Regions from separate parts of the Frateuria sp. sgz306004 genome, predicted to be linked through region 1. Evidence: predicted binding sites of a transcription regulator. Region 1 holds the regulator's gene; each other region holds the start of a gene.
The links. The regulator FliA, encoded in region 1, starts transcription of late flagellar genes. The targets are predictions, from matches to a motif close to TAAAGTTTNNCNNNCNNNGGCCGATAA.
Positions count from the first base shown of each region.

Region 2: the regulator FliA is predicted to act here: its motif matches at 7,751-7,777, upstream of AC3G2C_RS00130 (methyl-accepting chemotaxis protein).
Region 3: the regulator FliA is predicted to act here: its motif matches at 7,790-7,816, upstream of AC3G2C_RS06510 (methyl-accepting chemotaxis protein).

Region 1 covers NZ_JBYLFE010000008.1:55,590-65,622, reverse strand. Annotated here, with positions in the region: gene fliR (flagellar biosynthetic protein FliR) at 1-172, shown strand, start outside; gene flhB (flagellar biosynthesis protein FlhB) at 183-1,319, shown strand; gene flhA (flagellar biosynthesis protein FlhA) at 1,332-3,422, shown strand; gene flhF (flagellar biosynthesis GTPase FlhF) at 3,574-5,013, shown strand; gene AC3G2C_RS16895 (MinD/ParA family protein) at 5,028-5,954, shown strand; gene AC3G2C_RS16890 (RNA polymerase sigma factor FliA) at 5,956-6,690, shown strand; gene cheY (chemotaxis response regulator CheY) at 6,758-7,165, shown strand; gene AC3G2C_RS16880 (protein phosphatase CheZ) at 7,162-7,803, shown strand; gene AC3G2C_RS16875 (chemotaxis protein CheA) at 7,819-9,777, shown strand; gene AC3G2C_RS16870 (flagellar motor protein) at 9,779-10,033, shown strand, end outside.
Region 2 covers NZ_JBYLFE010000001.1:19,578-29,610, forward strand. Annotated here, with positions in the region: gene serA (phosphoglycerate dehydrogenase) at 1-489, opposite strand, end outside; gene AC3G2C_RS00110 (FAD-binding oxidoreductase) at 613-1,995, shown strand; gene AC3G2C_RS00115 (YncE family protein) at 2,182-3,213, shown strand; gene pip (prolyl aminopeptidase) at 3,278-4,234, shown strand; gene AC3G2C_RS00125 (EAL domain-containing protein) at 4,290-6,083, opposite strand; gene AC3G2C_RS00130 (methyl-accepting chemotaxis protein) at 6,096-7,721, opposite strand; gene upp (uracil phosphoribosyltransferase) at 7,965-8,606, opposite strand; gene AC3G2C_RS00140 (PsiF family protein) at 8,713-9,051, opposite strand; gene AC3G2C_RS00145 (lamin tail domain-containing protein) at 9,247-10,033, opposite strand, start outside.
Region 3 covers NZ_JBYLFE010000003.1:55,026-65,058, reverse strand. Annotated here, with positions in the region: gene AC3G2C_RS06535 (ATP-binding protein) at 1-1,529, shown strand, start outside; gene AC3G2C_RS06530 (FecR family protein) at 1,713-3,386, shown strand; gene AC3G2C_RS06525 (CHASE2 domain-containing protein) at 3,411-4,622, shown strand; gene AC3G2C_RS06520 (hypothetical protein) at 4,874-5,644, shown strand; gene AC3G2C_RS06515 (hypothetical protein) at 5,729-5,932, opposite strand; gene AC3G2C_RS06510 (methyl-accepting chemotaxis protein) at 6,067-7,749, opposite strand; gene AC3G2C_RS06505 (GFA family protein) at 7,918-8,313, opposite strand; gene AC3G2C_RS06500 (GNAT family N-acetyltransferase) at 8,343-8,882, opposite strand; gene AC3G2C_RS06495 (endonuclease/exonuclease/phosphatase family protein) at 9,091-9,918, shown strand.

The DNA.
Region 1 (10,033 bases):
CGCCGCCATCAGCCGTGCGGCGCCATCCATGAATCTGTTTGCGGTGGGTTTCCCCATCACGGTGACCTTGGGTTTTGTGGCGCTGTGGCTCTCGCTGCGCAGCGTGCCGGGTGCGTTCGACGCGTTGTTGACCCGCGCCTGGGCGTTGATGCACGACTTGGCCGGCGGTTGAGGGGCGCGCCATGTCTGAACATGACGAACAGGAACGCACTGAACAACCCTCAGAAAAGCGCCTGCGCGAAGCGCGGGAAAAAGGCGAACTGCCACGCTCGCGCGATCTGTCCGGTGCGGTGGTGGTGCTGGCGGGCGTGGCCGCTCTCATGAGCGGTGGCGAAAGCGCCTACCTGCATATGCAGCGCATCTACACACTGGGCCTGAGCTATGGGCGCGATGCGTTGTTCTCAGAGCAACTCCCCTCGCATGTGCTGGGGCTGGCGTTGCGCGAAGCCATGCTGTTGCTGGCGCCGATCGGTCTGGCCACGGTATTGGCGGCACTGGCAGCGCCGGTGCTGTTGGGCGGCCTGAACTTCAGCACCCAAGCGCTGGAACCCAAGTTCGAGCGTCTGGACCCGATTACGGGCCTGGGGCGCATCTTTGCCATGCGCGGCCTGGTGGAACTGGCCAAATCGTTGCTCAAGCTGGTGCTGATTGGTGCCGTGCTGATGATGGTGCTGTTCAACTGGCAGCGCGACATGATGGACACCGGCCAGGGCGAAGTCGGACCCGGCATGGTGCGGGCGATGAGTCTGCTCGGCCATGGTGCTTTGCTGTTCGGCACGGTGTTGGCGCTGATCGGCGGCATCGACGCGGTGTACCAGAAGTTCGATCACAACAAGCGCCTGCGCATGACGCGCCAGGAACTGAAGGACGAGTCGAAGGAAAGCGAGGGCAACCCCGAGCTCAAGGGACGCATTCGCCAGTTGCAGTTCCAGATGGCGCGCAAGCGCATGATGCAAGAGCTGCCCAACGCTGACGTGCTGATCACCAACCCCACGCACTTCGCCGTGGCCTTGCGCTACGACGAGGGCCGCATGGGCGCGCCGCGCGTAATCGCCAAGGGTGTGGACGAACTAGCCATGCAGATTCGCATGGTGGCCAATAGCCATCGCATTCCCACGGTGGAGGCGCCGCCGCTGGCGCGCGCGCTCTACGCCACGACCCGGCTGGACCGCGAGATTCCCGCGTCGCTGTACGTGGCCGTCGCGCAGGTACTGGCCTATGTGTTCCAGCTCAAACAGGCGACGGCTCGCGGCGACGAGCCGCCCACGGCGCCGCAACCCGATGTCGATCCGGACCTGATGGGTCCCTACAAGCTCTAAACGGATACGTGCATGGCCAACGCAAACGCCATCGATAGTCTGAAATCGCTCGGCCGCCGCGGCGTGGGTGCGCCGATCATCATGCTCGCCGCCCTGGCAATGATGATGCTGCCGCTGCCACCGTTTCTGCTGGACATGCTCTTCAGCTTCAACATCGCGCTGTCGCTCGTGATTCTGCTGGCGGTGATCTATGTGATGCGTCCGCTGGAGTTCGCGGCGTTTCCCACCGTGGTGCTGATGGCCACGTTATTGCGGCTGGCGCTCAACATCGCCTCCACGCGCGTAGTGCTTCTGCACGGTCATGATGGCCCCGGTGCGGCCGGCAAGGTCATCGAGGCGTTCGGTGAGTTCGTGATCGGCGGCAACTTCGCCGTGGGCCTGGTGGTGTTCGCTATCCTCACCATCATCAACTTTGTGGTGGTGACCAAGGGCGCCACGCGCGTGTCCGAGGTGACCGCGCGCTTCACCTTGGATGCCATGCCCGGCAAGCAGATGGCTATCGATGCCGATCTCAACGCCGGCCTGCTCAACCAGGAGCAGGCGCGCGAGCGTCGCCAGGAAGTGCGAGAGGAAGCCGACTTTTACGGCTCCATGGATGGTGCCTCCAAGTTCGTGCGCGGCGACGCTACGGCGGGCATCCTGATCCTCTTGATCAACATCGTGGGTGGCTTCTTCGTGGGCGTGCTGCAGCACGGGCTGTCCGCCGCCGAGGCCGCCAGGACCTACACGCTGCTCACCATCGGCGATGGCCTGGTGGCGCAGGTGCCCGGACTGATGCTGTCCATCGCCACGGCGGTGATCGTGACGCGCGTGTCCAAGTCGCAAGACATGGGCAAGCAGTTGGTGGGCCAGTTGTTCGGCCAGCCGCGTGCGCTGGCGGTGGCCGGCGTGGTGCTGGGTGTGATGGGCCTGATCCCGGGCATGCCGAACATTGCCTTCCTGTTGCTGGGTGCCACCTGCGGCGGCGCGGCCTGGCTGATGATCAAGCGCGAACGCGAAGCCAAGGAGCGCGCCGCACAGGCCCTGGTGGAACTGCCACCCCCGGCGGCACCGGCCGAGCGGCTGGAGCTGGGTTGGGAAGACGTTGCCAGCGTCGATCCGCTCGGCCTGGAGGTGGGGTATCGCCTCATTCCGCTGGTGGATGCGCATCAGGGCGGCGAACTCATGGGACGCATCAAATCCGTGCGCCGCAAGCTGTCGCAGGAGTTGGGTTTCCTCATTCCGCCGGTGCATATCCGCGACAACCTGGACCTGGGCGCCAATACCTACCGCATCACCCTGATGGGCGTACCCATGGGCGAGGCCGAAGTGCACAACGATCGCCTGCTGGCGATCAACCCCGGCCGTGTGCAGGAGGGGCTGCACGGCATCGCCACGCGCGACCCGGCCTTTGGCCTGGAGGCGCTGTGGATCGAGCCCGGGCAGCGTGAACAGGCGCAGAGCCTGGGTTACACGGTGGTGGACCCGGCCACCGTCATCGCCACGCATCTGTCTCACATTCTCCAGGGACACGCGCACGAACTGCTGGGCCATCAAGACGTACAGCAACTCCTGGACCGCCTGGCGCAGAGCGCACCCAAGCTGGTGGAAGACCTGGTGCCCAAGCGCCTGTCGCTGGGCGTGGTGGTAAAGGTCATGCAGAACCTGCTCGCCGAACGGGTGCCGATCCGCAACATGCGCAGCATCGTCGAATCCTTGGCGGAGCATGCGGCGCAGAGTCAGGATCCCGGCACGCTTACCGCCGCCGTACGCGTGGCGCTGGGGCGCCAGATCGTCCAGGAGATTTCCGGGCTGGGTACCGAGATTCCGGTGATCACGCTGGCGCCGGAGCTGGAGCAAATTCTGCTGGGATCGCTCGCCAATGGCGGCGCAGCGGGCGCCGCCGTGGAACCGGGCCTTGCCGATCGCCTGCAACAAGGCGTGGCAGAGGCCGCCCGCAAGCAGGAAATGAGCGGCGAACCGGCGGTGTTGTTGGTCTCGCCGCAGCTTCGGCCGTGGCTGTCACGCTTTACCCGCCATGTGGCACAGAACCTGCACGTACTCGCCTACAACGAGGTGCCCGACAACCGCAGAGTGCGGCTGGTGCAGGCACTGGGTCGTTAACGGAGAGGAACAGGGTCATGGCGAAAAGGGAATGGAAGCGGGTTAGCGCAGTGGCATCCGGCGGATGCTTGCGCCGGGCGGCTGGCGTCGCCGGCGCGCTCCGCGGACACCGCCCGGCCGGCCCTGCGCCCCGCTCGCGGAGTTTCAAAGCATGAAGATCAAGCGTTTCGTAGGCGCCGATATGCGCCAAGCCATGCGCGAAGTGCGCGAAGAGCAGGGGCCCGACGCGGTCATTCTCTCCACGCGGCGCATGGAAGACGGCATCGAGATCATCGCCGCCGTCGATTTCGATGAGGCCCTCGTGCGCGAAGCTGCGCGCCACGGCACCCCGCTGCCGGAATCGCCTCGCGCACAGCCGGCGGCTCCCGCGGTCAACGCGCCGGTGAGCGCCCCTGCCAGTGCACCGGTTGCTCCCGCTGAGGTGTCGGTCATGATGGCCCGCCGTCAAGACGTATTGCCGCCGCCGCTACCGCCGATTTCCCGTCGCGAAGAAGACGGGGTGACCGTCACTCTTTCCCAGCGCGCGCCGTTGCCGCCGCCCGCCGTACCCGTCGTCGAGGCGCCAGTTCAGGCGCCGCAGGCCGAAGCTGTGGCGCAGGCCGCTGACCTCACGGCGGCCGCGATGGAAGCCGCCGGCCCGTTGCAACCGCTGCTGGAGCGGGCCATGCAGGACACCGCTCGCGTGCGTGCCGAACTGGGCAGCCTGCGCGAGTTGCTGGAGACGCAGCTGTCGAGCCTGCTATGGAACGATATGGAGCGCCGTCAGCCGATGCGGGCGCGCGTGCTGCGCGAAATGACCCGCCTGGGTATCGAGGCCGATGTCGCACGCAAGCTGGTCAGCGAGCTGCCTGACAACATCAATGCCGAACAGGCGCGCTATCTGCCGCTGGGTATCTTGAGTCGTAGCCTGTCGGTGAGCCGGCGCGAGCACTCCGAGCGTCGCGGCGTGATCGCCATGGTCGGCCCCACCGGTGTGGGCAAGACCACCACCATCGCCAAGCTTGCCGCGCGCGCGGTCATGCGTCATGGCGCATCCCAGGTGGCCCTGGTGAGCACCGACCATTACCGCATCGGCGCCGCCGCGCAGCTTGAACACTACGGCCGCTTGCTCGGCGTGCGCGTCTACCCGGCTTACGATGCGGACAGCCTGCGCCAGGTGCTGGAGCTGTTGCGCGGTTGCCAGACCGTGCTGGTGGATACCGCGGGCCTTGCCGGCAACGATCCGCGCCTGGCGGAACAACTGGAGGTGCTTGGCAACGGCGGCGACCTGCGCTCGTGCCTGGTGCTGGCGGCCAACGCGCATGCCGCCTCGCTGGATGAGTCGGTGCGTGCGTACCTCTCGGTCAAGCCGCACGCCTGCATCCTTACCAAACTCGACGAGGCCCCCAACTTGGGCGGCGCCTTGTCGGTACTGATCCGCCATCAGCTCGCACTCGATTACGTCACCGACGGCCAGCGCGTGCCCGAGGACATCGCCAACGCCGATGCGCGCGTGCTGGTGTGCCGAGCCGCGCAGGTACTCAAAGCCAGTACCTCGGCAGATGACGACCTGATGGCCGAACGCTTTGGACTTGCGGTGGTGAATGCATGAACGGTGCCTTTGCAATGAATCAAGCCATGGGACTGGAAGCCATGTTACGTGCACTTGCCGAACGTCACGGCAGCAAGCCTTCACCACTGCCCGAGCCCGCCTTCAACCCGGTGGCGCCCGCTCCGCGTCGCCGCTGCCGCGCCATTGCGGTCGCGGGCGGCAAGGGCGGCGTCGGCAAGACCACGGTGTCGGTGAACCTGGGCATGGCGCTGGCGATGGACGGTCACCAGGTGATCCTGCTCGACGCGGATATGGGCCTGGCCAACATCGACGTGCTGCTCGGACTCACGCCCACGCGCCACATCGGTCACCTGCTCGACGGCAGTTGTCATATCGAAGATCTGTTGCTCTCCGCGCCGCACGGCCTGAAGGTGGTGCCGGCAGGCTCGGGCACGCGCCGCCTCGCCCAGTTGGGCAATGGCGAGCATGCCGCGGTGATCCGGGCGTTCGACGATTTGCCCGATCCGCCGGATTACCTACTGGTGGATACCGCCGCGGGCTTGTCCGACAACGTGGCCATGTTTGCCGCAGCGGCCGATGACGTGGTGCTGGTGGTATGCGACGAACCAGCCTCGCTCACCGATGCGTATGCCTTGCTCAAGGTGCTCAGCCGCGACTTCGGCGTGCGCCGCTTCCGCATGGTGGCCAACATGGTGCGCAACGCCAGCGAGGCCCGCGTGCTGCATCAAAAGCTGGCTCGCGTCTGCGACCGCTTTCTCGATGTGGCGTTGGAATTTATGGGCATGGTGCCTAGCGACGAGCGGCTCAAGCAGGCCATTCGCCGCCAGAGCGCCGTGGTGGATCTGTGGCCCTCCAGTCGCTCCGGCCAGGCATTCAAGCAATTGGCCAGTGCGGTCGATACATGGGGTGAACCCGAGCGACTGGGGCTGGACCGCATAGCGTTCTTCAGCAGGCACGCCACAGTGGCGACGGGGTGGTGACATGAGCGTGGCTTCCGAATATCTGCAACTGCAGAAGCAGAGTGCCGATGAACTGGTTCGCCAGCATGCGCCACTGGTGCGACGCATTGCCTATCACTTGATGGGCCGGCTGCCGCCCAGTGTGGATGTAAGCGACTTGATTCAGTCGGGCATGATCGGGTTGCTGGAGGCAGCGCGAAATTTCACCACCGGACGGAATGCGAGCTTCGAAACGTTTGCGGGTATCCGCATTCGAGGCGCGATGCTCGATGAGTTGCGGCGTACCGACTGGACTCCCCGTTCGGTGCACCGAAAGGTTCGCGAGATGGCGGAGGTCGTTCGTCAGATCGAGATCGAAACCGGCTCGGATGCCGAGGACGCCGAAGTCATGCGGCGACTTGGCATCGGTGCCGAGGAGTACCACCAGGTGCTGGCCGATGCGGCGAGTGCCCGGTTGCTCAGCTTGTCCGCGCCCGATGACGCCGATGGCGGCGCGGCGTTCGATGTGGTCGATGGCGACAGCCTGGGGCCGCAGGACAGCGTGGAGCACGAGGGCATGCGCGGCGCGCTGGTGGAAGCCATTGGAACCTTGCCGGAACGCGAACAACTGGTGATGTCGCTGTACTACGAAGAGGAAATGAACCTCAAGGAAATTGGTGCAGTGCTCGGCGTCACCGAATCGCGGGTCTGTCAGATCCACGGCCAGGCCATCGTGCGCTTGCGTGCCCGCATGGCAGGTTGGCGCGAAAAGAATTGAGCAGTACCCCGGACATTTCCTTACGTCATGGCGCACCGGAGGGCACGGTGCAAGCGGAGAACGTGGTTTGGACAAGAATATGAAGATCCTGGTGGTGGACGACTTTTCCACCATGCGGCGCATCGTTCGCAACCTGCTCGTCGAGCTGGGTTTCAGCAACGGGCTGATCCAGGAGGCCGACGACGGCGAGAGCGCATTGACGGCTTTGCGCAGCGCGCCGTTCGACATGGTCGTGACCGACTGGAACATGCCCAACATGACGGGCATCGACTTGCTGCGCGCTATTCGTGCCGAGCCGGCATTCAAGACGATCCCCGTGCTGATGGTCACCGCCGAGAACAATCGCGAGCAGATCATCGCCGCCGCACAGGCGGGCGTGAACGGCTACATCGTCAAGCCGTTCACCGCTGCGATCCTGCAGGAAAAACTCACCAAGATCTTTGAGCGCCTCGGCGCCGCCGGAGCCGCCGCATGAACGCTCAACCCGCATTGATGGCCGCCGAAACCTTGCCGCCCGAACTGCACGATCTGCTCAATAGCGCCGACGGCGCTGCCTTCGAAAAAGCGCTGGACGAACTCGTGCGCCAGCGCGAGCAAGGCCTGTTTCGCGCGCTTGGCTTGTTGGCCCGCGAGCTGCACGATGCCGTACGTCGGCTAGGCGGCGACCTGGCGCAGGAAGGCGTTCCGGGCAGCGTGGCCGACGCGCGTCAGCATCTGGAAGACGTGCTGGAGATGAGCGCGCAGGCGGCTCATCGCACGCTCGATTTTGCCGAACGCATGCGGCCGCAAGCAGACGCACTGGCCGAGAACGCCCACGCCGTGGTCGACGGCACGCCGGCTGGCGACGTGGCGCATGTGCTCGCACAGCAATCGCTGAGTTTCGCGACCAACTGCCGCGACGGCCTGGCTGATTTCGTGGTGGCGCAATCGTGGCAGGACCTTTCCGGCCAGCGCATCAAGAAGGTCGTGGGCTTTATCAGCAGCGTGGAAAGCTCGTTGCTGGAACTGGTGAACCTTACCGGCGCACTGGCCGGCAGCGAAGCAGCCAGCGGCCCGGTCAAGGTGTCCAGCCAAGATGAGGCCGATCGCCTCCTGAGCGAGTTTGGTTTCTAAGGAGAGTGGTTCCGTATGGATCCCACGTTGGACAGCGAGCTGCGCAATGATTTCCTGGTGGAAGCCGGGGAGCTGGTGCAGCGCCTGGGCGAACAACTGATCGGCCTGGAAGCCGCGCCGCGTGATGCGGACCTGCTCAATGCCGTGTTCCGTGCCTTTCATACGGTGAAGGGAGGCGCAGGCTTTCTCGCGATCGAGCCGATGGTGCATCTGTGCCATCACGCCGAGGACCTGCTCAATGTGGCGCGTAACGGGCAACTGCTACTCGACGCTGACCGCATGGACGCGCTGCTGGAAGCGCTGGACCTGCTGAACGACATGCTGGCCGCGCTGGCCGGTGGCGACAGCATGACCATGCCGCCCCAAAGCCTCTTGCAGCGGCTGTCGCCCAGTGGCGCAGCCGCCCCCGCATCGGCTCCTAAGCCGGCGCCGGCGCCGGTGGCGCCGCCACCGAGCGACGGCACCATCGATGATTCGGAATTCGAAGCGCTGCTGGATAGCCTCTACGGCACCGGCGGCGCGCCGGGAGCCGTCGCATCGACGACGGCAGACGCATCCGGCAGCATTTCGGATGATGAGTTCGAAGCCCTGCTGGACAACCTGCACGGCAAGGGTGGTACGCCCGGCGTTGCCGTCTCGGCGCCCGCACCCGCGGTCTCCAACAGCATTTCCGACGACGAATTCGAATCCCTGCTCGATAACCTGCACGGAAAGGGATCGGCACCAGGCGCCGCCGTAACGGCACCCAGCCCGGCACCGGCTCCCGCCGCTGCAGCGGCCAAGCATGCGGCGCCCGCACCGGAGAACACCGTGCGCGTGGACACCGCACGCCTGGACGCGCTGGTGCATCGCGCTGGCGAATTGGTGCTGGTGCGTAATCGTCTGCTCAGCCTCTCTGCCAAACATGGCGACGAAACGCTCGCGCTCGCGGCGAGCGAGCTGGATCGCGTGGCCGATGCCTTGCAGAACGCCGTGCTCGGCATGCGCCTGCAGCCGGTGAGTCGATTGTTCCAGCGCTTTCCGCGCATCGTGCGCGATCTCTCGCGTCAACTCGGCAAGGAAGTGGAACTGGTGCAGGAAGGCGAGGGCACCGACCTTGACCGCAGCCTGGTCGAGGCGCTCGCCGACCCCATGGTGCACCTGATCCGCAATGCGCTCGACCATGGCCTGGAGTCGCCGGCCGACCGCGAAAAGGCCGGCAAGCCACGCAAAGGCACCGTGACGCTCGGCGCCAGCCAGCGTGGCGAACGCATCATCATCACCGTGGCCGACGATGGTCGCGGCATGAATCCCGACGTCCTGCGCCGCAAGGCGCTGGAGAAGGGCGTGATCGACGAAGCTCAGGCTGCGCGCCTGAGCGAAAACGAATGCTACGAGTTGATCTTCCGTCCCGGGTTCAGCACGGCCGCTACCGTCTCGGATATCTCCGGCCGTGGTGTCGGCATGGACGTGGTGAAGACACGCGTAGCCGAACTTGGCGGCACCTTGCAGGTGCGCTCGCAGTTGGGGCGTGGCAGCACGCTTGAACTGGCCGTGCCGCTGACATTGGCGATCCAGCGCGTGCTGATGGTGCGCGTGGGAGCGCGCTTGCTTGCGCTGCCCTTGAGCAACGTGGAAGAAGTGTTCGAGCTGGCACCCGGCCAGAAGCAAAAGCTGGATGGCCGCACCGTGGCCTCGCATCGCGGTCGCGCACTGGCGCTGGCTGACCTGGCCGGATGGATCGGCGTGGATGGCCCTTCCGGCGGCCACGTGGTGGTGCTGCATATCGGCCACATGCGACTCGGCTGCCTGGTGCACGAAGTGCTGGGCCGCGAGGACGTGATGGTCAAGCCGCTCGGCCCCTTGTTTGAGGGCGTGCCCGCCGTAGCGGGCGCCACGGTCACCGGCGACGGCCGTCTTGCGCTGGTGATGGATCTGGCCGGCCTGGCCGGCGGCGACGGTCAACTCCTCCCCTCCCTGCGAGTAAGCGCCTGACATGGACCTGGTAAGTCTCATCGGTACGATCCTGGCCTTCGTGGTCGTGATCGTCGGCACCATCCTCAAGGGCTCCAGTCTGGAAGCGCTGTGGAATCCGGCTGCGTTTGTGATCGTGTTCCTTGGCACGATCGCGGCCCTGCTGGTGCAAAACTCCGGCAAGACGCTCAAGCGCGCGATGGGCATGTTTCCGATGGTGTACAAGCCGCCGCATCACCAGCCATCGGACCTGATCAGCCGCATCGTCGGCTGGAGT
Region 2 (10,033 bases), on a different contig from region 1:
GGTGCCGATATGGCCGTAGCCGACGATGCCCAGCACCTTGTCGCGCGCCTCGAAACTGCCGGCAGCGGACTTGGTCCAGCCGCCGCGGTGGCACAGGGCGTTCTTCTGCGGAATGCCGCGCAGCAGCATGATCGCTTCGGCGATCACCAGCTCCGCCACGCTGCGCGTGTTGGAGTAGGGCGCGTTGAACACCGGTACGCCCAAGCGGCGGGCGGCGTCCAGTTCTACCTGGTTGGTGCCGATGCAAAAGCAGCCCACGGCGATCAGCCGTTTAGCCTGCTGAAGCACCCCATCGGTGAGGTGAGTGCGCGAACGGATGCCGACGATATGTGCGTCGGCGATGCGCGCTTTCAGCTCGGCCTCGGGTAACGCCTTTTCGTGGAATTCGATCTGGCTATAGCCGGCGCGGTGAAAAACCTCCACCGCGCTGCGGCTCACGCCTTCCAGCAGGAGCACTTTGATGTCTTGTTTCGGGAACGAGGTCTTCATGGCCATGACGCGAGAGAGGACCCGTCCACTATGCCAGACCTTGGCTCCCATTTGCGGCGTTGCAGCACTGGACGCTGCGCCTCATCGCTGGCAGGCTGGCCGGACCCCTTGGAATCTTGAACCATGACCGATGCTCGTCTGGCCGAGTTGGCCGACCGCCTGCCCAACCTGCGCTTGTTGACCGAGCCGTCCGACCTGGAGCACTACGGCCGCGACTGGACACGCCGTTGGACGCCGGCTCCGCTGGCCATTGCCCTGCCGGGCAGCGTGGAGGAGGTGCAGACCATCGTGCGCTGGGCCAACGCGCACGGCGTGGCGCTGGTGCCTTCCGGTGGCCGTACGGGGCTTTCCGGCGGCGCCGTGGCGGCGCGTGGTGAGCTGGTGCTCAGCCTGGAGCGTATGAACCGGGTGCTGGATTTCGATGCGGTGGATCGCACCCTGACCGTGCAGGCCGGCATGTCCCTGCAGGCTGTCCATGACGCCGCGCGAGAGCACGGGTTGATCTATCCGGTGGATTTCGCCGCGCGCGGCTCTTGCTCCATCGGCGGCAACATCGCCACCAATGCCGGTGGCATCCGTGTGATCCGCTACGGCAATACCCGTGAGTGGATCGCCGGGCTGACCGTGGTGGCCGGCAACGGCGAGCTGCTGCAGCTCAATCGTGGCCTGATCAAGAACTCCAGCGGCTACGACCTGCGCCAGTTGATGATCGGCTCGGAGGGCACCTTGGGCGTGGTGGTGGAGGCGATCTTGCGCCTGACCGATCCGCCGCCGTCCTCGCAAGTCATGCTGTTGGCGTTGCCGAGCATGGATGCGTTGATGGAAGTGTTTGCACTATTCCGTGCCCGGCTGCGCTTGCAGGCATTCGAGTTCTTTACCGATGCGGCGCTTGTGCACGTGCTGGCTCATGGCGCGCAGCGCGCCATCGAGGGCGAGCATCCTTATTTCGTGGTCACCGAGTTCGATGCCGACGAGGCCGCGCAAGAGCAAGCGCTCGCGGCGTTCGAACATGGCATGGAACAGGGCTGGATCAGCGATGGCGTGTTGGCGCAAAGCGAGGCGCAGGCCGCCGCGCTGTGGCGCCTGCGCGAAGGCATCACCGAGAGCCTGGCCCCGCACAAGCCATACAAGAACGACATCTCGCTGCGCATCAGCGCGCTGCCGGCGTTCCTGCACGATATCCAGAGCTTGCTGGGGCGCGAGTACCCGCATTTCGACGTGGTGTGGTTTGGGCATATCGGCGACGGCAACCTGCACATCAACGTGCTTCGCCCAAGCACGCTCGGCGAGGACGACTTCATCGCGCAGTGCGAGCACGTGACCAAACTGCTGGCCGATACCCTGCATCGCTATGGCGGCAGTATCTCCGCCGAGCACGGCATCGGCCTGGTCAAGCGCGCCTATTTGCGCAGCACGCGCAGCGATGCGGAAATCGCCTTGATGCGTGGCGTGCGCCAGGTGTTCGATCCCAAGCGGCTGCTCAACCCGGGCAAGTTGTTCGACTGATCTGGGTGACTGCCTTGGCGCCCGCGGCCTAGCCCGCGTTGCCTGGGGCGCCCGCCGGGGAGCGGGGCGTGGCGAAGTGCCTGATCGCGGGTCAGGCCGCGCCACGCGGAGATCGTTAGCAGGCTCTAAGCGAGAACTAAGCCCGGGCGAGCATGCTGGCGTGACCTCACTCAGCGTGCCACCCTCATGCAACGACTCCTGTGCCGTACCCTGATGGCCTCCCTTGGCCTGCTCCTGGCTTCCCATGCGCTGGCTGCCCCGCAGGCGGCGGACTATCGCGTGCTGTCCAAGATCCAGCTTGGCGGCACGGGTGGCTGGGATTACCTCAGCTTCGACGCCCAGCGTCGCCACCTGTTCGTCACTCGCGGTGACCGGGTGGAAGTGGTGGATGTGGATCAGCAGAAGAAGATTGGCAGCATTGCCGGCACGGCGGGTGTGCATGGCGTGACGCTGGACCTGTCGGCGCATCGCGGCTATGCCAGCAATGGCCAGAGCGCCTCCGTGACCGTGTTCGACCTGGACAGCCTGGCGGTGGTCGCCACCATCACCGGTACGGGCGAGAAGCCGGACGCGATCCTGTATGACCCGGCCTCCAAGCACGTGTTCACCTTCAACGGCAAAGGTCACTCCTTCAGCGTAATCGACCCCACGAGCAACAAGGTCATCACCACGGTGGCGTTGGCGGGCAAGCCCGAATTCGCCGCTGCCGACGAGCAGGGCCACATTTTCGTGAACCTGGAAGATCGTGCCGAACTCGTCAAGATCGACAGTCGCAAGAACACCGTGGCGGGCAGTTGGCCGCTGAGCGGTTGCGAGTCGCCCTCGGGCCTGGCCATCGACCGCAAGCACCATCGCCTGTTCTCGGTGTGCGACAACGGCCAGATGGCGGTGAGCAACATCGACAGCGGCAAGGTCGTGGCAAGCGTGGCGATCGGCGAAGGCCCGGACGCCGTGGTGTTCGACGAAACCACCGCCACCGCGTTCAGCTCCAACGGCGAAAGCGGCAACATCAGCGCCGTGCACCAGGACGATGCGGACCACTACAGCGTGGCGGCCACCATCTCCACCCAGCCCAGCGCCCGCACCCTGGCCCTGGACCCCAAGCTGCATCGCCTGTACCTGTCGGCCGCGCAGTACGCGGGTGAGCCGCCGGCCGAAGGCAAGCGCCCGGCGATCGTGCCGGACAGCTTCAGCGTGCTGGTGGTGGGCAGCCCCTGAGGGAGTGCCAAGGCGGGGGCGTGCTAGCCTAATGGGCCGTCCCCGTTCGCTTTGGAGTACCCGCATGTCGCAGGATCTTCGTTCCCTGTATCCCGAGATCGAGCCGTACGATTCCGGCATGCTCAAGGTGTCGGACCTGCACACGCTCTACTACGAGCAGAGCGGCAACCCCAACGGCAAGCCGGTGGTGTTTCTGCATGGCGGCCCGGGTGGCGGCACCAACCCCAAGTGCCGCCGCTTCTTCGATCCGGCGGTGTACCGCATCGTGTTGTTCGACCAGCGCGGTTGCGGCAAGTCCACGCCGCACGCCGAGCTGAAGGACAACACCACCTGGCACCTGGTCAACGATATCGAGCGCCTGCGCACGCACCTGGGCATCGACCGTTGGCAGGTGTTCGGCGGCTCGTGGGGCTCCACGCTGTCGCTCGCCTATGCGCAGACGCATCCTGAGCGCGTCACCGAGCTGGTGCTGCGCGGCATCTTCATGCTGCGTCGCTGGGAGCTGGAGTGGTTCTACCAGAAGGGTTGCGACGCGCTGTATCCGGATGCGTGGGAGCCGTACCTGGCGGCGATTCCGGAGGTGGAGCGCGGTGACATGATGAGCGCCTACTATCGCCGCCTCACCAGCAGCGACTCGAAGGTGCGCGTGGACGCGGCGCGCGCGTGGTCGGTGTGGGAGGGCGCCACCAGCTACCTGTGGCAGGACACCTCGCACATCCAGTCGAGCGGCGAGGATGAATTTGCCCTGGCCTTCGCTCGCATCGAGTGCCACTACTTTGTCCATGGTGGCTTCTTCGAACATGACGACCAGTTGCTGCGTAACGTCGATCGCATCCGGAATATTCCGGCGGTGATCGTGCAGGGCCGTTACGACGTGGTGTGCCCAATGCGCAGCGCGTGGGATCTCCATCGCGCCTGGCCCGAAGCGGATCTGCGCATCGTGCAGGACGCCGGCCACTCGGCTTTCGAGCCCGGCAATATCTCCGAGCTGGTGCAGGCCACCGACCGCTTCCGCGGCTAAGCTCTCGGCATCGAAGATATGCGGCCTCGCCCGGCAACGGGCGGGGCCGTATCGTTTATGCGGTGGCCGTCGGCGCGCGCGAGAACACGTACAAGCCCTGGTTGGCGCGCTTGGCGTGGCGCTTGGCGCGCGCTGCCAGGGTGGCGATGGATTCCGCGCGTTGCGGCAGGGGCGGCACCAGCTCCACCGCGCCCATCACCACGGTCGTGAACGGAAAGAACTGCGGCGTGCCGCGTCGATCCTTGCCGCGCAGGCCGCCGCGCACGATGTCGGCGGCGTCGAACAAGGTTGGCGCGCGGGCATTGAAGGTGTCGATGACGCATTGGCAGCGCGCGCGCCAGTCGGGGCTTTGGAACAGCACCACGAAATCGTCGCCACCAATGTGGCCGACGAAATCCAGTGCAGGGTCCACGTGCTCACTGAGCAGGCCCGACAACAGCCGGATCATTTCGTCGCCGCGCGAGTAACCGTAGTGGTCGTTGAACGGCTTGAAGTCGGTCAGGTCCACATGCGTCACGGCGAAGCGTTCGCTGCCTTCCAGCAGGCGCGCCAGATGCTCGGTCGTGGGAATGTTGCCGGGCAGGAAGGTGAGGGGGTTGGCATGGCGCGCGGCGTCGATGCGCAATTCGCTCACGCGGCGTACCAGGGCCTCACCCGTGCCCAGGCCAAGGTAGTGACCGGCACGCGTCACGATGAAACCGTCGCTGAGATAGCGTTGATCCTCGCCGCGCAGCACGTCGGAGAGGCTTTCCAGACTGCGCTGCTCTTCGCACACCAGCGGTGCGCTGTTCATCAGTGCGGTACACGACTTGCGCGCCAGCAGTTCGCGCGCGAAGGGCTGGGCCATGCGCTCGTTCATCAGGCGGCGGTTGATCAGGCCGATCGGGTTGCCATCCTTCACCACAGCCACGGCGTGCAGCTCCGGATGATCGACGAACAGCGACATGACTTCGTCGTTGGTCTGGCGCGGGTGCACGGATGGCGCCTCGATGAGCAGATGGCTCACCTGCGTGGGGCGCTGCGTGATCGGGCCGCGTGGCCGTGGCAGCACCGATACGGCCGGTACGCGCATCTCCTGCATCGCTTCGGGGCTGGCCTCCAGCGCCGGCGTGGCCGCGGGGCGTCCAATCAGAAAGCCCTGTGCGTAAGGCACGCCAAGGTCGCGCAGCACGCGCAGGTCGGCGGGGTCTTCCACGCCTTCGCCCACCAGGTCGGTGCCCAGCGATTCGGCCACCTGACACAGCGCGCGCACGATCGCCAGGCGGCCGGCGCTGCGCGAGAGGCCGTTGATGAGATAGCGGTCGATCTTCACCACGTCGGGGTGGATCTCGTTCCACATCTCGAAATTGGAGTGGCCATTGCCGAAGTCATCCAGCGCGATGCGCACGCCGTGGGCGCGTAGATAGCCCAGGGCGTGCGCCAGCCGCGCGGGGTTCTCCACCACGTCGCGCTCGGTCACTTCCACGGTGATGCGCGCCGGGTCCAGCCCGCCCGCGGCCAGGGCGGCGAGTACGTCGTCCGGGCGCATCGCGTCCTGCAGGATGGCGTGTGCGCTGAGGTTCACCAACAGGCGACCGCTGCCGCCGTACTGGGGGAATGCGCGGCAGATGGTGCGCGCCGCATGCAGCTCCAGCTCCGCCAGGCGACCCTCCATGCGTGCCAGGTCGAGCACATCGAGGATCGATGCCGGCTCCGGCAGGAAAGCGCAGCGGCTCAGGCCCTCATGGGCAATCACCTCCAGGGTGTCCACGCGCACCACCGGTTGGAAAACCGGCGTGAGGCTTCCCGCAGTGAAGGCGCGTTCGAGCATGGCGGTGGCGGAGTTGTCGACGGCGAGGGTGACTGGCATGCCTTGGTGTGTTCAGGCCGCGGCGGCCCTTGGCGCGTGCGTCACTGCAGGTGAGGGCCGCGCATCGTGCGCGGCCACGGGAGGAAGTTGGAAAAAGGCCACTTGTCGACCCAACACGTCGGCATCGCTGGCCAGGGCATCGCCGGTGGCGTGGATGTCCTGCACCAACCCGGCGTTGGCCTGGGTGAGCCGGTCCATCTCGACCACCGTTTGGCTGATCTGGCGGATGCCGCTGGCCTGCCGGTCACTGGCATCGGAAATCTGCGTCACCAGTTCGGCGACGTGGGTAACGCTTCGGGCAATGCCATCCAAGGCATCGCCCGAGAGCGCCACCTTGCTGCGTGCGATCGTCACGGCGTCGCCGCTGTCGACGACCAGGCGGCGGATATCCTTGCCGGCTTCCACGCAGCGCCGTGCGAGTTGGCGTACCTCGCCTGCCACCACGGCAAAGCCGCGTCCGCGCTCACCAGCCTGGGCGGCTTCGATGGCGGCATTGAGGGAGAGCAGGTTGGTCTGGAAGGCGATGCTGTCGACCAGGTCGACAATGTCCGCTATATGGCGGCTGGCCTGCTCGATGGCCTGCATGGAATCCAACGCCTCGCTCGCCACCTGGCGACCTTGCGCCACATGATGGAGCGCGGCATGCGTGGCGCGCGCGGCCGCGTCGGCGTGACTGGCACCCTGCACGGCCATCGCTTCCATCTGGGTCATGGAGCTGGCAGTTTCCTCCAGGCCTGCCGCCTGGCTCAGCGTGCGTTCGTTGAGAGCCTGGTTGTCGCGGGTGAGCCGTTGCGCGCGCGCATCCACCGATTGCGCGCGATGGCGCACCTGCGAAAGAACGCGGGCGAGCTGGGCGTCCATGGCGCTTAGCGCGCGCAGAAGCTGACCCAGTTCGTCTTCCGTGCCGATCTCCACCGGCTCGCCTAGCTTGCCTTCGGCAATGCGCGTAGCCAGTTGCCGGGCGTGGTGCACCCGATGCAGGAGGCTGCGCATCAAGGCCCGGTCGAGCAGCACGGTGCCCAGCAAGGCGAGTGCCAGCAGACCCAGCAGCAGGCCCATGCCTTGGCGATCGGCCTGGCGTTGCTGCGCCACCTGCGCATTGCCCTTAGCCAAGGCGGCTTGGAAGAGATTGGCGAAATCGCTTTGCAGCGGTTCGTAGGCGGGCTGTACTTCGGTGCTGAGCTTGAGGGCGGCGATGTCGAACTGGCCGGCGTCGAGCAGGCTGAGCGTTTCGTCGATCGCGCGGTCGGCCTCCGCCCGGTGCGTGCCGGTGAGCTTGAGCGTCTGCGCCTGATCCTGCGCGAGTGCGCTGGCGAGCAATGGTTTCCAGTGACGCTCCGCATCCACGCGATCGGTGTGGATGCGCGTGTGCGCATCATCCACGGCCGAAGGCAGCTGCGAGAGCACCGCGTGGACGAGCGCTTGCAGGCTGCTGTTGTAGTCGTTCTGCACGCGGCCCACGTCCGCCACCGGGCTGAGCGAGCCTTCCACCAAGCCTTGGATGCGTTGATCGGCGCGATGCAGTTGCAGCACACCGGCCACGCTCATCACCGCCAGCAGCACCAGCATCACGAGCAGGCGCAACAGCAGTCGCTGGCGCAGGGTCAGTCGGGGGAGGCGGGAGCGCAAGGTGAACATGAGGATTAAAGATGATGGGCCTGCTACCGCTGTCGGCGCATCCGGGCTGAACTTTAGCCGAAATTGCAAAATAAATGTATGAAAAACAATGAATTGTATGCTATTTGAGCATGCATGGGGACGCCGCAACGATGGCATCCGCGTGTGTCGTTTCGATGACTTCCGTGCTTCGTTTCGCAGAACGCAGGCCAGCAAAAAGCCCCGCGCAAGGGCGGGGCTTTGAGGTCTTGCCGAGGCGTGGACTTAGTCGGCGGTCAGTTGTTTGGTGCCGAAGATCTTGTCGCCCGCATCGCCGAGGCCCGGCAGGATGTAGCCGTGTTCGTTCAAGCGCTCATCGATGGCGGCGGTGTAGATCTCGATATCTGGGTGAGCCGCCTCGATGCGCTTGAGGCCTTCCGGCGCCGCCACCAGAAACAGGCCCTTGATGCGCTTGCAGCCGGCCGCCTTGAGCATATCGACCGTGGCCACCAGGGTGCCGGCGGTGGCGAGCATGGGGTCCACGATCAGCGCGATGCGCTCGTCCATGCGACCGGTGAGCTTTTCGTAATAGGCGATGGGCTTGAGGGTTTCCTCATCGCGTTGCAGGCCCACCACGCTCACCTTGGCGGCGGGGATAAGGTCGAGCACGCCCGGCAGCATGCCCAGGCCGGCGCGCAGGATCGGCACGATGGTCACCTTCTTGCCCTTGATCTGACGCACCGTCAGCGGGCCCGCCCAGCCGTCGATCGTCTGCTCGACGGTTTCCAGGTCCTTGGTTGCCTCATAGGTCAGCAGCGCGGCCACTTCGGAGGCAAGCTCACGAAACTCCTTGGTGCTGATGCCGGCACGACGCATCAGGCCAAGTTTGTGTTGGATGAGCGGGTGACTGACTTCGACGATCTTCATAGGACAACCTGGCGTTGGAATGGAGCCATTGTCGCGCAGGCGCGGCGCCACGCACAAAAAAGGGCGCCGGCGCGGGCCGGCACCCCATGGTCTGGGCGCGCTGCGGTCAGTGCGCGGCGGGGGCCGCGTCACCGGACAGGCAGTGGCTCATGAACTGCTTACGGGCATCGCCCTTGAGGCTCTTGGCCTCGGGGTCGGCATTGCACGCCTTCATTTTTTCCTGCTGCGTCATCTTGGCTGGCGCGGCGGCTTCGCCCTTGAGGCAGCTGGACATGAACGCCTTGCGCTCATCGCCAGTCTTGCCCGTCGCCTGCTTGTTGCAGTCGACCATCCGTTGCTGCTGCGCATTTTTTGCTGGCGTGCTGGTGTCCGCGGCGTGCACGGCGGTGGTGGCGGCCAAGGCCAGCGCCAAGCCGGCGACCATCAGGCTGAAACGGGACGACATGCGGGTACCCTCCTGGATGACCGGCGAGTGCCGGTGGCGCCAGTCTATGCCTGCGGACGTGACGGATGGGAGGGGGCTTACCCGGCCAGCGGATCGCTCGTTCAGCAAAATCCGTGTTCGCGCAGCCTCGCCCTCCAACGGGAAAGGCCACGCCCGTTACCGGGCGTGGCCTCCTTGCTGGCGTCGAGGATTGGCTTAGTGGCCGTGGTGATGATCGTCGTCGCTGTCGCGACCGTGATCCTCGTGGCCATGCGGGGCATGCCCCTGCCAGCCGGCCATGCCGGGCACGAACAGGTCGACGATGAAGCCGTCATGGTCGGACACGCCAATGGCCTTGCGAGCGTCGGTGGCGGTGACGGCATCGGCGGCGGTCTGTGCCGGCGCGTCGAGGTCGGCGCGCCCGTACTGCATCTTCAGCATGCGCAGTCGCGCCACGGTGTTGAGCAGGGCGTGATCGAGCACCTGCACGGTGGGCACCTCACGACCGGAATTGCCCGTGCCTGCCTGCGTGTAGCCCTGGATGGGGCCGAACTTTTCCGTGTACAGGAACGAGTAGCGATCATTGCGCGGCACCGATTCCACCGCGTTCCACAGCGCCGGATACACCAGGTTCTTGCCGAGCTTGAGCTGGTTCTCGCTGTCCTTGTAGCGGCCCGAGACCAGGCCGACCACATCGACGAAACCGTCGCTGAACTCGTAGGCATTGAAGTCGCCCACCACCATCAACGGCTGCCATGGCGCGGCGGCCTGCAGTTTCTGCACCTGGCGAGCCAGCGAGCTGGCCTGCACGAAACGCTTCTGGCGATCGCGCACGGCACTGGCGTCGTCCTTGTCGACATTGCTGCGCGCCTTCATGTGCACCGAGATCACCTGGAAGCGCACGCCACGTGCCTCGGCCGTGATCAACAGCGGCGGGTGGTCGTGCACAAAGGCGGTCTGGCCGTTGTCGTTCCATTGTTCATCGGCCGCCAGCTGCTGCACC
Region 3 (10,033 bases), on a different contig from region 1:
TCGACCAGGCCGTGGCCCCCATGGCCACCACGGCACGCAACAAAGGCATCGCTCTGCGGGTATCGGTTGGCGCCGATGTGGCCGGGCAATGGCGCGGCGACAGCATGCGGCTGCGCCAGATCCTGATCAACCTGCTCAACAATGCCATCAAGTTCACCGAGCGTGGCAGCGTCACCGTCCGCTTGACGGTCACCGGCGACAGCGGCACGCACCAGCAGTTGAGCCTGAGCGTCACCGATACCGGCATAGGCATTCCAGCGGACAAACAGGCCACCCTGTTCAAGCCTTTCGCGCAGGCGGAAAGCTCCACCAGCCGCCGCTATGGCGGCACGGGCTTGGGGCTGGCCATCTCCAGCCAACTCGTGACGCTGATGGATGGCGAGATTTCCTTGAGCAGCGAAATGGGCGTAGGAACCACCGTGTCGGTGAACGTGCGACTGCCCGTAGTAGCGCGAGAAGCCAACGCACCCAGCGCCTTGCACGGTCGTCATGCCATCGTGCGCCTCGCGTCGACGTCGACCGCGGCCGACCTGGAGGCACAGCTTCGCGCAGCCGGCCTCACGGTGGAATGCGTCGCCCCGGGCCAGCCGCTGCGCCCCGGCATGGCAGCCAGCCTGCTTTTCGTCGATGCGAATGCACCCGACAACGCCGCTGGCATCGAGTCGCATGTGGTGTATGTCATCGACGCCGTGATGACCCCAAACGCCACCGGCACCGTACCGTTGGAGGCACATCCGCTCCGCTGGCGGGCCTTGCTGCGCGCCTGCCTGCGCGCCCTCGAACTGGACGACAGCGAAGCCACCGTCGCAAGCGAGGCGGACGCCATGCTCTCCCTGCCAGCGCTGAGTGGCTACGTGCTAGTCGCGGAAGATCACCCCGTGAGCCAACGCTTGATTGCTCGCCAACTTGCCCTGCTGGGCCTGAGCTGCGACATCGTCGACAACGGGCACGACGCCCTGGAGGCTCTCTCTGGTGGCGACTACGCCCTGTTGCTCACCGACGGCAACATGCCGCAGATGAGTGGTTACGAACTGGCGCAGTCCTGGCGCTCGCGCGAGGCCGCCACCGGCAGCGGCGCTCATCTACCCATTCTGCTGATGACCGCCAATGCGCTGAGCAGCGAAGCCTTGCGCGCCACGCAGGCCGGTATCGACGATGTACTGAGCAAGCCGCTGCAATTGGCCGCGCTCAGCGAAAAACTCAGCCATTGGCTACCGGCGCTATCGCCTGCTGCTCCGGAGAACCGAGAAGGCGAGGCGGCCGAAGAGCTCCGCCTCTTGTTCGCCGACGCCAGCGAGGCCGACCTGGAACAACTACGCCAGCATGCGGCGCGGCGGGATCTCCCCGCCGCCACCCAATGCATGCACCGCCTGCTCGGCGTACTACCCCTTTTCGCCGAGCCGCCCCTGCTGGCGGAGGGTCAATACCTGTTCGATGCCCTGCACGACCCGGCCCAGGCCGAGCAAACCCTGCCCGAACTCGCCGGCTTCGCCGACCGGCTCGAGCGGTGGTTGGCCGACCTGCGCTGAACGGCCCCAGGCTCCAAACCCAGATCGAGCCCCCTAGACATGTGATCTAGTTGGCATTTTCCGCCCCGTCCACGACAATGGCCTCGCCATCAGTCGCCGCGCCGGGAACGGGATAGGGATACCGCTACCAGCGATGGATGAGGTGACGGTGGCAAAAGGGGGTACAGGAATGTCGAGGTTTACATGTCATACCGGACCTTCGGGTCGGGCAAGTCGTACCGTCATTTGCTGACTGCCCTGCTGTTTGCCGCTTTTGCCACCGGCTTTACTCCGCCCGCCCCCGCTGCACCCGCCGACTGGAGCTACCGGGTTCGCCCAGGCGACAACCTGTGGGACCTGGCTGGGCGCTATCTCAAGCCAAGCGTGCCTTGGCAGAAGCTGCAGGACTACAACCAGGTCGCCGACCCGCTGCACCTGCCGCCCGGCTCCACCATGCGCTTTCCGGTGGACTGGCTGCGCCAGGGCCCGGCGCCCGCACACGTGGTGGCCGTGATTGGCCAGGCTGTGGTGCAGGGCGGCGGCCAGGCGAGCGCGCCCGTGACGGTCGGTATGACCGTGGGCTATGGCAGCACCCTTGTCACCCAGGCCGACACCAGCCTCACCCTGGAGCTCGCCGATGGTTCGCGCGTGCTGCTGCAGGCCAACAGTGAATTGGCGCTCGATCGCCTGAGCGCCTATGGCCGCACCGGCATGGTCGATACCCGCTTGCGCCTCAAGCGCGGCCGTGTGAACAGCGACGTGACGCCCCTCAACGGCAGCGCGGCACGCTTTACCGTTTCCACGCCCAATACCATTTCCAGCGTGCGCGGCACGCACTTTCGCGTGGTGGCCGATGACACCGACGGCAGCGCCCGTACCGAAGTAGTGGGTGGTCATGTGGACGTGGGCACCGACAAACGCCACGTGATGGTCAATGGTGGCCACGGCGTCGCCACCAGCGGCAGCACACCCGGCCAGCCATCCGAACTGTTGCCGGCACCGACGCTGACATGCCCCCAGCAGCCGCTCGGCCAGTTGCCGGCGGTCATCCAGTGGAAACCACTGGAGCACGCTACCCACTACCGCATTCAGGTCGCACCCACCGAGCGCTTTGAAGCGCTGTTGCTCGATCAGGTGGTGGACCAGCCGCAGGCAAGCCTGCCAGCCATGCCCGATGGCCCGCATGCCTTCCGCGTGCGCGGCATCGACAGCGATCGCCTGGAAGGCATCGACGCCACCTGTACCTTCACCGTGGCGGCACACCCGCAACCGCCGCTGATCATCGAACCGCAGCCCGACAGCAAGGCGCGCGGTAGCCGGCCAAGCTTCCGCTGGACCGAGAGCGAAGAAGCAACGAGCTACGCATGGGAACTGGCCAGCGACCCGGAGTTCAGCCATCCGCTCGCCAGCCAAGCCAAGCTTACGGGCAACAAGACGCGCCCCCCCGAAGCACTGCCTTATGGCCGTTACTACTGGCGCATCGCCAGCCGCGACAAGGACGGCAAGCTCGGGCCCTATACCAGCGCCCTGCCATTTGAGCTCGTGCCTGAGCCGCCGGCGCCGCCACCGGGCGAGCCTAAGCACGAGCACGGCGACTTCGTGCTGAGCTGGCCGGCCGGTGAACCGGGCCAGCGTTATCACATTCAGTTGTCGCGCAAGCCAGATTTCAGTGAGCTCGGCGTGGACGATACGCTGGACAAACCCGAACTGAGCCTGCACAAGCTTGCCTCTGGCCGCTGGTATGCGCGCGTGCAGACCATCGAAAGCGACGGCTACGCCGGTCCGTGGAGCGCCGTGCAGCGCACCCGCGTGCCCTGCACGGCCTGCCGCTGGGCCGCTACCGGCGGCGGTGTAGTGCTGCTGTGGCTGGTGCTCTGAGGCCGAAGCGACCACACTGACCCAATGACGACGGCACTGCCCCTGCTGCAACGCGCCCTGGCGTGGGTGGTGGGCTTTGCCGCCTTGGTATTGCTCCTGGCTGGCGGCGTGACTCAACCGCTGGATCGCGCGCTGTACGACGCGCACATGCGTTCGTGGTCTTACACCACTGGCGACCAGGTGGTGATCGTGGCAATCGACCCGCAGAGCCTTGCCCAACTGGGCAACTGGCCCTGGCCACGCAGCGTGCACGCGCGCCTCGTGAAGCGACTCACCGAGGCCGGCGTACGCGGCATCGGCATGGACGTCACCATGGCCGAACCTGATGTGGGCCACCCGGAGAACGATCGCGCCTACGCCGAAGCCATCCATCAGAACGGCCACGTGATTATGCCGGTATTCGCCGAAGCGGCCGAGCAAGGCGGCGTGCTCGAAGAAGTGCTCCCGCCCAATGAGATTGCGCAAGGCACCGCCGCGCTGGGTCATGTGGATGCATCCAAGGACCCTGACGGCATCGCGCGCGGTGTCTACTTGAAAGCAGGCCTGGGTCAGGCCCAATGGCCCGCACTGGCGCTGGCCCTATTCCAGGGCGACCACCCCATCAGCGCGCAAGCGCTGCCCGGCCTGCGCCAACCACACGGCGAAGACCTCTCGCCCTACCAGTGGGTGCGCGATAACTACGTGCTGATCCGCTTCGCCAGCCCATCTGGGGCGTTCAATCAGGTTTCCTACATCGATGTGCTGCAGGGCCGTGTGCCCGACAACCTGCTCAAGGGACGCTGGGTATTGGTGGGCGCCACCGCCGCCGGCCTGGGCGACCAACTTGCCACCGCGGCCTCGGGCATCAACGCCCCCATGCCGGGCGTCGAGTACCAGGCCAACATTCTTGAGTCGCTGCGAAGTGGCCGTCTGATCACCCCGCTCAACCTTCCCGCGCAGCTATGCATCGGCGGACTGCTGCTTGCCCTTCCGCTCCTGCTGCATGGTTGGGCCTGGTTTCAGCGTCATTGGCGGTGGGCACCTGTAATGCTGCTGATCAGCCCCCTCACCAGCCTGCTGCTGCTGCGCCTTGGCGCGCTCTGGTGGCCACCCGGTGCCTGCTTGTTAGTGCTTGCCGTGGGATTGGCCGCACATGCCGCGCTCAGGCAGTTCGAACGTCGACGCGCCGAACACACGCCGGGCACCGCCAACGACGGGTGGCCCGGGGACACCGTCACCGACTCAGCCCATCCCTAGCCTGTTTGGTCTATTCCAACGACGGCACGCTGCCGTCACATTGGTGATACCGCCCGGACAACTTGCACTGGCCCACTCGGTACGACTCCCGTCGTGTCGATACAAGCCGCAGGCATCCAAACGACCGGAACGGAACGCGCCATGCGCCCATCACAGCTTGCCGTCGACCTTGCCCTCGCACGTCGGCGACATCGCGCGGAATCTCCCTTGCGCATGCCGGTCACCCATTGCGCACCGCTGAGGAGATTCCCATGAAGCACACCCTGTTGTGGCTTGCCGCCAGCATGGCGCTCACCTGCGCCCTCGCGGCACAGGCCGCCGACAACAAAACCACCGTGATCCGCGACTACACCGATACCGTCGCGCCAGCCGACCAGGAGGCGTACGAGGCCGGCACCAAGGCCTTCAACCAATGCCTTGGCCAGCACGGCTTCAAATACACCTGGACTGCCTGGGTGCACGAAACCGGGGATACCTACTCGTACTCCTACACCAGCGATCCGCTGCCATGGTCGGCATTCGACGCGATGCGCGAAGCCGGCAAGGCTTGCGACGCCGCACTGCGCACCAACGTCAATCCGCACCTGAAAAGCGAAACCAGCGCATTCCTGAAACAGCACCCCGAGCTGAGCTATTTCCCCGGCAATACCGCCAGCAACTGGCCGTTGATCGAAGTGATCGTGTTCAAGCTCAAGCCAGGCCATGAGCCACACGAGGCGTTCGTTGACGTGCTGAAGAAAATCGCCGAGGCAGCGCAAAAGGCCAAGTGGCCCAACCACTACATCGTGCACGAGGTGATGGATGCGGGCGATGACGCGCCTGATTTCCTCGTGGTGTTGCCGGCCAAGTCTTGGGCCGATCTCGGCAAGGATCCGGATACGCCGCTATGGACCATGGTGGAGAGCGCTTATGGCAAGGCAGACGCGCAAGCAATGCGCAAGTCGCTCAATGAGGCCATGCTCAGCGAGAGCGCGCATGTCGACAGCTACAGCGCCGAACTGACCTACAAGGCCGGCAAATAGCCGATCGAAAACGACGAAGGCCGCCTCCATGGCGGCCTTCGTATATGCGGCGAAATCATCAGGCTTGTCGCCGCACCGCCCCCTCTACGAACGTACCGGCACTTTCACCTTGCGGAAGCGGTACTCCTGCACCTTCCAGGTCGCCAGCCCGTAACCCAGGCCCGCCAGCAACCACAACGCCGCCGATTGCGTCGTACTGAGGCGCGGGTGCGGTATCAGGAAAGTCATGACGAGGAACATCGGCACGCCATAGAACAGCACACCGCTACGCAGCACGAAACGCAGCATTCCGTGCTGCCGGACCCTCGACCATCGATCAAATTCTTTCGCCTGCATGAGTCTTCTCGCTCGAACCGCGCCCTTATGGACGCCTCCATGGAACGCATGAGCGTCCCATGGGTTGAATGGCCCGCCCCTGAACGTCAGAACTCGGTCCAGACGTCGCCATTCGTCACAGTCGCCGGCTCGGGGCGCCGGCGAGAGGTTTGCGGTGCCGCCATGGCAGGTTCCGCACGCGCCGAGCGCTCCAGCAAGGCCGACACCGTCCTGGCGGCGGGAGGCTCGTCACCGGCTTCACCTTGCACCGTGAAGTAAGCCACTTGGTTCATCAGCACCTGCGAGAGATCCAGCGTATTGCGGCTGGCGGCGCTGGCCTCTTCCACCAGGGCAGCATTCTGCTGGGTCACCTCGTCCAACGTTCCCACTGCGTTGTTGACCTGGCCGATGCCCGCCGACTGCTCTTCGGACGCCGCCGCAATAATATCGATGATGGTGCTCACCTCGCGCACGTCACTGGCAATATCGTTGAGCGCGCCGCCCGTACGTTGCACCAAGGCGGCGCCTTCGGCCACCTTGTCGCTGGTGCCCTGAATCAGGGTCTTGATGCTTTTGGCCGCCACGCTGCTGCGTTGGGCCAAGTTACGCACCTCGGTCGCCACCACTGCGAACCCGCGCCCCTGCTCACCAGCGCGTGCGGCTTCCACGGCAGCATTGAGCGCCAGCAGGTTGGTCTGGAAGGCGATCTCGTCGATCATGCCCACGATCTCGCCCACTTCCTTGCTGGCTTCGGTGATGGCCTGCATCGCGCCCACGGCGGAACCGGCGATCTCGCGCCCTTCTTCGGCACGCTGGCGCATGCGCATCGCCATGTCTCGTGCCTGGTTGGCGCCCTCCGAGTTTTGCTTGACGGTGGCCGCCAGCTCTTCCATCGATGCAGCGGTTTCCTCCAGCGAACTCGCCTGTTCCTGCGTGCGCTGGGAAAGATCGTCGTTGCCCTGCGAAAGGTCGCGCGCGGCTCCCGTCACTTGCTCGGCCACATCGCGAACCTGCGTCACGATACTGGTGAGCTGACGATCCATCTCGTCAAGCGAGCGCAGCGTATCGGTGAATTCATCGTTGCCCGTGACCGCCGTCCCATTGTTGAGTTTGCCTTGCTGAATCGCACCGGCAAGTCCGCGCGCTTGCGTCAGCGGTCGAATGATCGCCCGCGTCAATACGACCGCCACGACCAATAGCATCAGCACGCCAACAAGCAGCACAGCAAGCGCGAGCTTCCAGGTGACGCCGAAGCGACGAGCCGCGTCCTCCGCGGCTTGTGCGGCCTGCTTCTCATTGGCCGCGATCATCTCATCGATAACGGCAGTCGCCTGCCCCAGACGCTCGGAGACCGTGGTGACGTGCATGCGACGCGCATCTTCAATCTTGCCCTGCTCGAGCAACTGCGCTTCTTGCTTCACCAACCTAACCAATTCCTCGCGAAGGTTGATGAACTTGGCGGCTGCGGCGCGCTCGGCATCCGAGGACACCATGGCGGGGTAATAGCGCCCCCATGCCTCATTGAGGCGACTTTCATCGGCATCCAGGCGTGCTGTGAGATTGTGCTGCGAAGGATCGATCAGCGTGCGGTTCAAGGCCAAGCGCTCATCGATAAGGGCCTCGCGAACATCGCTTGCGGCGACGATGGCCATCACATTGTTTCGATACATGTCGTCGATCATTTGATAAGTGCTTCGAACACCCAACAGACCGACCACTCCAACAGCAACCGCGACCACCAAGGCGATCGCCATGGCGCCGGAGATCTTCAAACGTACGGAGAAACGCATTGTGATGTCACCTCTGATGGAGCTGCCCACCCCAGAGGATGTATCGGCGATGCCTGGCCCTGCTTGACCCGCAAAATATTGCGCCTACACGCCTATCGGCTTTCACTGTCATCCGACTCGCGGTTACCTAGAGCACATCAAGAACGTGATGAAAAACACACTGCCAAGTCAGAAAACGTGTTCGATCCCTTCGGGCAAACGCACCCACGGGTGCATGCATTCCTCGAATACCGAGATCGACGGCGCCGGCAAACCTTGCCGCACCAACACGCCAATCGGAACGCCGATGACTCCCGGTGCTTGGTCCAACCGGTAGTACACCGTAGCGCCGCAGTGCGGACAGAAATAGAACGTGGCCTTACCACCCGAGTCGCCTTCGCGCACATAAGCCGTAGCATCGCCCCGCACCACCACGGCTTCCTCACGAAAGCGAGCCTGCACCCCGAACACACTGCCTGTGCGTCGCTGACACGCGTGGCAATGGCATATGGATATGCGTTGCGGGTCTTCCGTGGCACGCAGCATGAGCTGGCGGCAACTACAGATGGCGACGTGTTGAGGCATGGAGCAACTCCGCGTAAGAGGTCGCCGAATCAGCGCGGCGCGCCATCAGCAAGCAGCAGACTGAAACCGAACACCGGCAAGGCACCCTGCGTGAAGTCGAGTGCCGTGTCGCGTTGAAAACCCATGCGCTCGTACATACCCCAGGCCTGACGCATGGCCTGCGTGGTGTGCAGAACCATACGAGCGTTCCCCTGCTGACGCGCCAGCTCAATGCAGGCCTGCGTGAGCGCCTTGCCAACGCCCGCGCCACGCGCCTGGGGCGACACGCCAAGTAGACGGATGCCCGAGGCGCCTGTCACCGAGGTAGCGCTACCACCCGATCCGTACTGCGCCATGTCGCCGAAATACACCACGCCCCCCAGCAACTCACCACTCTCTCGTGCCGCCACCAGTACACGCGCCTTTGGCTTGCGCGTGAAGTCGCCAATATTGGCTAACATCTCGTAGTAGCGTGGCTGCTCTTGCGGCGAAGGGAAGCCTTCCAAGACTGCGTAGACCTTCACCAACAGGTCCCCGAGCGCACCGAACTCGCTTTCGCGGATATCTCGAATGGTTAGCGCTAAGCTCACAAAGACTCCGGTGCCCCAAGCACGTACGGGGTGATCAGTGGCAAGCGCATATTGTGGGTCCGCGCATGATCCATGACCAGCGCGCGGGTTTACAGCAACCGGGGACCGGGTGCCCGTACCAGTACAGGTGTCGCACGACCTTGGTGCCGTGCTACGGTCGAGCCCTTCCCTGCTCCTGGAGCCTCCCGTGCGCCACCTTCGCCCCTGGATGTACGTTGCCCTGCTCGCACTTTGCGCAGCTACCAGCCTGCCGCTGTCTGCCCAGACGCTGCGTGTAATGAGCTTCAACGTTCGCGTGCCCGTGGAGTCCGATGGTCCCAATCGTTGGGAAGCGCGGCGCGACCTGATGGTTCGCACCATTCGCGAGCAGCATCCTGATCTGATGGGCACACAGGAACTGCATCAGGAACAGGGTGATTACATTGTCGCCAAGCTGCCCGAATACACCTGGTTCGGTATCGATCGCCGTGGGGGGCACAGCGACGAACACATGGGCGTGTTCTACCGCAAAGACGTGTTGGAGCTGAAAGAATCTGGCAACTTCTGGTTGTCGGATACACCGGACCAGCCCGGCAGCATCAGTTGGGGCCATCCGCTACCGCGCATGGTGACCTGGGGGTTGTTCACAGTAAAAGCCACGGGCCGCAGCTTCTACTACTACAACACGCACATGCCCTACCGCTCAGAAGACGAACCCGCGCGCGTAAAGGGCGCCAAGGAAATGCTGGCCCGCCTCGCCAAGCTACCCAAGAATGCACCGTTTATCCTCACGGGCGATCTCAATACCGACGCCAGCAGCCCCACCTATGCACTGCTGACCAAAGCACTGGTGGACACACGCGCCGTGGCGCCCACGGTGGATGGCCCTGAAAAGACCTTCCACGGCTTCACCGGAAAGCCCGATCAACGCATCGACTTTATCCTCGAGCGCGGCTTCACGCCGACAACCTTCGCCACCATCACGACGCAGCAGGATGGTCGCTATCCGTCCGACCATTTTCCGGTGCGCTCCGATCTAACGCTCGATCGTCATTGAACGATGCGTTGAGGCATCCGCAAATCCCTGTGGGTCGGGCTTGTCTCACTTTCAAGCTCGTCAATGGATGCATCAAAGAAGATACAGCGACTACCGGATAACTGGCTTTGGCAGA